Regions from separate parts of the Dermacoccus nishinomiyaensis genome, predicted to be linked through region 2. Evidence: riboswitches for the same ligand, from Rfam matches in the RefSeq annotation. Region 2 holds a riboswitch; each other region holds the start of a gene.
The links. A riboswitch is a leader RNA that binds a small molecule or an ion and turns the genes downstream of it on or off. The one in region 2 is predicted to bind S-adenosylmethionine.
Positions count from the first base shown of each region.

Region 1: another riboswitch for S-adenosylmethionine. It lies ahead of DYE07_RS13970 (MetQ/NlpA family ABC transporter substrate-binding protein); the one in region 2 lies ahead of DYE07_RS07440 (TauD/TfdA dioxygenase family protein).
Region 3: another riboswitch for S-adenosylmethionine. It lies ahead of metX (homoserine O-acetyltransferase MetX); the one in region 2 lies ahead of DYE07_RS07440 (TauD/TfdA dioxygenase family protein).

Region 1 covers NZ_UFXX01000002.1:470,744-472,928, forward strand. Annotated here, with positions in the region: gene DYE07_RS13965 (neutral/alkaline non-lysosomal ceramidase C-terminal domain-containing protein) at 1-378, opposite strand, end outside; SAM riboswitch class IV at 591-702, shown strand; gene DYE07_RS13970 (MetQ/NlpA family ABC transporter substrate-binding protein) at 880-1,887, shown strand; gene DYE07_RS13975 (methionine ABC transporter ATP-binding protein) at 1,884-2,185, shown strand, end outside.
Region 2 covers NZ_UFXX01000001.1:1,601,684-1,603,868, forward strand. Annotated here, with positions in the region: gene DYE07_RS07440 (TauD/TfdA dioxygenase family protein) at 129-1,106, opposite strand; SAM riboswitch class IV at 1,117-1,244, opposite strand; gene DYE07_RS07445 (hypothetical protein) at 1,407-1,760, shown strand; gene DYE07_RS07450 (SAM-dependent methyltransferase) at 1,765-2,185, opposite strand, start outside.
Region 3 covers NZ_UFXX01000001.1:726,257-728,441, reverse strand. Annotated here, with positions in the region: gene DYE07_RS03510 (hypothetical protein) at 1-799, shown strand, start outside; SAM riboswitch class IV at 889-996, shown strand; gene metX (homoserine O-acetyltransferase MetX) at 1,031-2,185, shown strand, end outside.

The DNA of each region.
Region 1 (2,185 bases), on a different contig from region 2:
CACCTGGAAGGCCCGGCTCGTTCCGGTATGGGCACTGACCTTGCCGTTCCAGCCGTTCTTCCAGTTGCCCTGCTGCACGAGGCGATACGTGCTCGCGGGCGTGCCGCGACGTATGCGCCGCTCCATGGTGCATCGCGAGTACGAGACGCCCTCGCGCGACCAGACGTACGCGGTGTCCCAGTCGTGGTCGTCGAGGACGTCGACCCACGACGAGCCGACCTGACGCTGCACCTTGACGAACGTGCCCATCGTGCGGAAGTCATTCTTCGGGTGGCCGCCGCGGAAGACCGCCCGCACGCTCGAACCAGCCGAGCGTGTGGCGTCCGGCTGAGTCAGGACGTCACCGAAGTGCTGCCCGGGTGGGACGTCGTCGAACACGACGCCGGGGCCCTCGGCGCGTGGCCGACGTCACACTCATCACCCACCTAGACGATCGTCCAAGCTGTGTGAAGAAATCACTCACCCGAGCCTCGACGGCGAAAGACGCCGCATCAGCCACGCCGCGTGTCGCACGTCACAATCTTCGCCCACGTCTCATCTCCAGTGCCACAACTTGACGCTTTGTCGTGCGCGGCTCTAATCTCGCTGCTGGTCAAGAGATCCGATGCAAAGCCCTGGCTGGTCGGACGGCAACCCTCACACGCGTGGCGGGGTGCTCCAGGTGATGACCCGGCCGCGTCGACCACGCGGCAAGCACGCTCGGCACCCAACGTGACGGCATCCTCGTGAGCCTTCCGTTGCGCTGCCCAGGCCCCGAAAGGCATGCCCCGCACGACACCGCGCACCGCGCCCCACCCCGGCGCCCCGCCTTCACGCTGACTCCGCGCACCCGCGCCAGCCCCGCGCATTCGCATCCTTGCCGCCTCACCAGGAGAGATCATGACCGACAAGCACACCCCCGCCGACGAGACCTCGACGCCCGCCTCGTCCACGCATGACGCCACGAGCGCCGAGAACGGCGCGACCGCCCTGCCCCCGAAACCGAAGAACAACACCGGCAAGTACGTCGCGATCGGCGCTGGCGTCCTCGTCGTCGCGCTGGCCGCCGGCATCGGGGCCAAGGTGCTCGGCGGGAGCAGTGACGACAAGCTGACCCACCTCAAGGTGGGCACGACGGAGGCGTCGGACCCGTACTGGAACCAGCTCGTCAAGGTGGGCAAGGACAAGTACGGCCTCGACATCGAACCGGTCAACTTCTCTGATTACACCCAGGCCAACCCCGCGCTCTCCGAGGGCCAGGTCGACCTCAACCAGTTCCAGCACCTGCAATTCCTCGCCGACTACAACACCAAGGCGAAGCAGAACCTCACGCCCATCGGGGCGACGTACATCGTCCCGCTGGCGCTGTACTCGAAGAAGCACACGAGCGTCGGCCAGTTCCCCCAGGGCGGCAAGATCGCCATCCCCAACGATCCGACGAACCAGGCGCGCGCCTTGCTGCTGCTGCAGAGCGCCGGACTGCTGAAGCTCAAGGGTGGTGGCACCTCGCTGTCGACCCCGGCCGACATCGACGCTGGCGCCTCGAAGGTCACCGTCACAGCGGTCAACGCCGAGCAGACCGCGGCCGCGCTGCCGTCCGTCGACGGCGCGATCGTCAACAACAACTTCGCCGCGGACGCGAAGCTCGACCCGAGCAAGGCCCTGTTCAAGGACGACCCGCATGCGGCCTCGTCGAAGCCGTACATCAACGTCGTCGTCGCGCGCGCCGCGGACAAGGACAACGCCGACTACGCCAAGTTCGTCAAGGCCTACCACGACCCGAGCGTCGAGAAGCTCATCGAGGAGCGCACGAAGGGCACGAGCGTCCTCGTGAACAACTCCGCCTCCGAGGTGCAGGGCATCCTCGCGAACCTCGAGGCCCAGATCAAGGCGAAGGGATCGAAGTGACGGGCCCCTCCCCCACACCGACGAAGGCCGCCGCGCCGGCGAGTGCCACCCCGCCCGCCGTCGCCTTCCACGACGTCGGCAAGACGTTCACCCGCGGCAAGAGCCGGGTGACGGCTCTCGACGGCATCACGACGCAGGTGGAGCGCGGACGCATCGTCGCCGTCATCGGTTTCTCCGGCGCCGGCAAGAGCACCCTCGTACGTCTCATCAACGGGCTGGAGACGCCGACGCGCGGCCACGTCGAGATCGACGGCGTCGACCTCGCGTCGCTGTCCGCGAAGCAGGTGCGCGAGCTGCG
Region 2 (2,185 bases):
TTCGCCGATGGGGACGGGATTCGCCGATGGGGACGGGATTCGCGAAGGGGGACGAAAATCGCAGAGGGGTACATGACGACGCGATGCGGGCCCCAGAGACCCGCACCGCGCCATGTCAGCTCACACCGTCAGGCAGCTGCGCCACCCGTCAGGCCATTGACGCCGACGGGCTTGTCGCCACCGACCGTCACGCGCCTCATGGCGCGCGGGCCAAGGTTGGCGTCGACGTAGTCGCGGTTCGCGTAGTGCGACGTCGCGCGGTTGTCCCAGATGCCGACGTCGCCGGGCGCCCAACGGTGGCGGATGGTGTGTTCGGGCTGCGTCAGGTGCGCGTACAGCACGTCGAGGATCGCCCGCGACTCGGCCTGCGACACGCCGACGATGTGGGAGGTGAAACCGGGGTTGACGAACAACCCGCGACGGCCCGTCTCGGGGTGCACACGCACGACGGGGTGCTCGACGACGGGCAGCTCGGTGACGACCTCGCCGCTCCACTCCTGCCCACCGTTCTTGCGCAGGTAGGCGCCCCATTCGCGGTTGCCGTCGTGGGCGGCGACGAGCTGGTCGACGAGGCCGCGGAACGGCTCCGACAGCGAGTCGTACGCCGCCTGCGCGTCGGCCCAGGAGGTGTCGCCGCCGTAGTCCGGCAGCGTCACGGCGCGCAGGACGCTGATGGCCGGCGGCTCCTTCATGAACGTGACATCCGTGTGCCACTCGTCGGAGAACGAGAACTCGGGGTCGGAGGAGTCGATCGAGTAGATCTCCTTGCGCTCGTGCGTGCCCGCGACGGGGTGGCCCGCCGTCAGCTCGCCGAGCAGGTTTCCGAGGCGCACCTGAGCGTCGTCGTCGAACGCGTCCTGACCCCGGAAGAAGAGCACCTTGTGCGCGAGCAGCGCGCGGCGCAGGTCGAACGCTATCGCGTCGTCGACCTGCGCGAGGTCGACGCCGTGGACGATTGCGCCGAACGCCGGGCCGAGGCGTTCGATGCGCAGCCCGGGCGTCGCGACGGTGCCGCCGTGGCGCGCCGCTGCGCTCGTCGGAACACCCGTCGGTGCGCCGCTCGCGGAGTCGACGTTCGTGTCGGGCGTGGTGTCGAGGAGTGTCATGGCAGACCCTTCGTTGCGCTTGCCGCCGCGTCGGTCGACGGGCGGCCGGGTCGTTACTCGGGGCACCCCGGCGCGCGTGTGCGTTCGCATGGGGGTTGCCGCCCGGCCAGCCGAGACTTCGCGCCGGGGCTCGTGACCCACACATAACGTAGCACTGGCCAAACATAAAGGTCGAGTTATGCATCAACGGCGGCCACACCGTGACATTCGTCAGGGGCCCGCCGCACCCGGGCGGCCATACTGAGAGCAGAACGCCCGTGGAGCACTCCCCCTTCCGTGAGCAGCGGTGATCGATGGTTCATGATCGCCGTGACCGTGTTCGAGATCGGAGCGTCGATCGTCACGGTCGAGTTCGTGAAGTCGCATGGTGGCAGCGATTTGAGCGCGTACATGTGGTCGCTGCTCGCGCCGGCCGTCGGCGCTCTCGTCTACTGGGCGCGCACACGCCGCGCGTCAGGGGCCCGCGCCGCGATCCTCGCGTTCAACCTGCGCTCGGCGGCCGTCGCCATCGCGAACAGTTCGTTCCAGAACGCGTTCGCGTGGACGCAGATCATGACGGTGGCGGCGATGCTCGTCGGCATCACCCCCACCGTCATGATTGCGCGTCGCCTACGTCTGGACGGGCAACGGGCAGCCGCTCAGCACCGCCAGTGAGAGCTCAGGGTGCCCAGTGCGAGCCCAGCGGGTAGCCGCCGTTGTCGCCGTTGTCGGTCGTCTTCGTGGCGAGCACCTGGTGCAGGTGCAGCCAGCCCTCCTCGAACCCGAGGCGTGAACCGGCCATGTAGATGCCCCACACCTTCGCGGTCGGCAGGCCCGCCTCGGCGACGCAGAAATCCCAGTTCGCCTCGAGGTTGCGGCACCAGTCGCGCAGCGTCAGGGCGTACGACAGGCGCAGGTTCTCGTCGTGCTGAACCTCGAAACCGGCGTCGTGGCACTCCCTGATGAGCCGCCCCGGCGAGGCGAGCTCGCCGTCGGGGAAGACATAGCGATCGGTGAACGGCTCCGGCTTGGCCGATGCCGTGTCGTCGCGACGCGTGATGCAGTGGTTGAGCAGGCGGCCACCGTCGCGCAGCTTCGAG
Region 3 (2,185 bases), 880 kb from region 2:
CGATGCGTGCGACGGGGAGACGGCGCACATGCTCGACGTCGTCGCTGAGCGGCGCGCGACGATGGGTGCGCAGGCCGCCATCGCCATCGCCTATCGCTGCGAGCCGGGCCGCGTCGACATCGCGGCCCTCGCGAAACGCATCGAGCGCCGCGTGCCGCTGCACCACGTCCTCGGTGCCAGCGACGAGCACTGGTGGGCCATCGAATGCGAGCTCGGCTGCTGTGACGGCGCGATCCACGAGATCCCGTCCCTGTCAGAGCAGACCCGCGAGCAGCTTCGCCACGTCCGCCGCGGCGGCGAGGCCATGGCCGCCACCGCGCGCCCCGTTCCCAGCGTCGTCGACGTCCGAGCCGCCTGGGCACGGTTGTGCGACGTCCCCGACACCGCGTCGGGCACCCGGCGACGCTCCCGCAGCGCCGACCTGCAGGTGCTCGCCGACGCTGTCGTCGACGGCCCGACGCGCGATGAGATCCTCCTGTGCGTCGCACCCGAACTGTTCCGTCTGCTGAGCCCGGGCATGCCGCTCGGCGAGACGGGCCCGCTGATGACGAGCGCGTGCCTGCGAACTTGGCTGCCGCTCGTGCCGCGCCACGGCCGCGCCGCGTGGAAGGCCCTCGAGGCCGCCGCGACCTGGCGCGAAGGCGACCTGCGAGGAGCCGGTGCGTGCGCCGCGGCGTCGCTGCGCATCGGACGGACGTCATTGGGGCAACTGCTGCGCGACATCACAGGCACGGGGTTGTCGTACGAGCAGGCCGTCGGTGCGCTCCACACGAAGGCTCGGCAGAGTTCCGTCGCCTGACGAGCGTGCCGGTTGGGGGAGCGCGCCACATCGTGGACGTCGCCGCGCGGGCGATGGAAGCCGCGGGCAGGGCCGCCTACTGTGTCGCAGGTCAAGAGTTTCAGCGACACAAGCCCCGGCTTGCTGAGCGGCAACCTCCCTCGCGGCGGGGTGCCCCGGGTGACGACAGGGCCGCCCGTGGGCGGCAAGCGCGAGAGGTGGGTTGCGACCCACCTCGGAATCGAGGACGTCATGGTTTCGCACCGTCGCCTCGCCGTGGCCGACTCCGCGGCGCCCCTCACCGACGACGGGTTCAACCCGCACGCACGTGCCGTCCACATCGGCACCCTGACGCTGGAGAACGGCGCCGCCCTGCCCGACGTCGTCATGACGTACGAGTGCTGGGGCGAGCTGAACGACGACGCGAGCAACGCCGTCCTCGTCGAGCACGCCCTGACCGGAGACTCGCACGTCGTCGGGCCGGTCGGCCCCGGGCAGCCGACGGCGGGGTGGTGGCCTGGTCTCATCGGCCCCGGCGCGCCCCTCGACACCGACGAGCTGTTCGTCGTGGCGATCAACGTGCTCGGCGGCTGTCGCGGCAGCACGGGCCCCATGTCGCTCGCACCAGACGGCCGGGTGTGGGGCGGGCGCTTCCCACACGTCAGCGTCAGGGATCAGGCGCGCGCCGAGGCGCGGGTCGCCGACGCTCTCGGCATCGCGCGCTTCCACACTGTCATCGGCGGCTCCTTCGGCGGGATGCGCGCCGCGGAGTGGGTGGCGACCTTCCCGCATCGGGTGCAGCGCGCCCTCGTCGTCGCGAGCTGCGCGGCGGCGGGCGCCGACCAGATCGCGTGGGGGCACACGCAGGTGCGGGCAATCGAAGCTGACCCGGATTTCCGGGGTGGCGGCTACCTCGAGCAGGGCGTCTTCCCGACGTCGGGGCTCGGGCTCGCCCGCCAGATCGCGCACACCTCCTACCGCAGCGCGCACGAGTTGCAGGAGCGGTTCGGGCGCGAGTCGCAGGGAGCGGACCGCACGCTCGACGGCGGCCTGTTCGCCGTCGAGAGCTATCTCGAGCACCACGCCGCGAAACTCGTTGCGCGGTTCGACGCCATGAGTTATGTGCGGCTCACGCAGGCGATGGCGACGCACGACGTCGGCCGCGGCCGCGGCGGCATCGAGCCTGCGCTTCGGGTGTTCGGGGGTGAGCTCGTCGTCGCCGCGGTCGACTCCGATCGGCTGTTCCCGGTCAGTGCCTCCGCCGACATCGTCCGGGCTCACGGGCGCGGACGGCTGCGTCTCATCCACTCGCCGCACGGTCACGACGGTTTCCTCATCGAGGCCGACCAGATCGCGGCGCTCGTGCGCGAGGTCATCGCTCGGCCGCTCACGGCCGAGGCGGGCCGC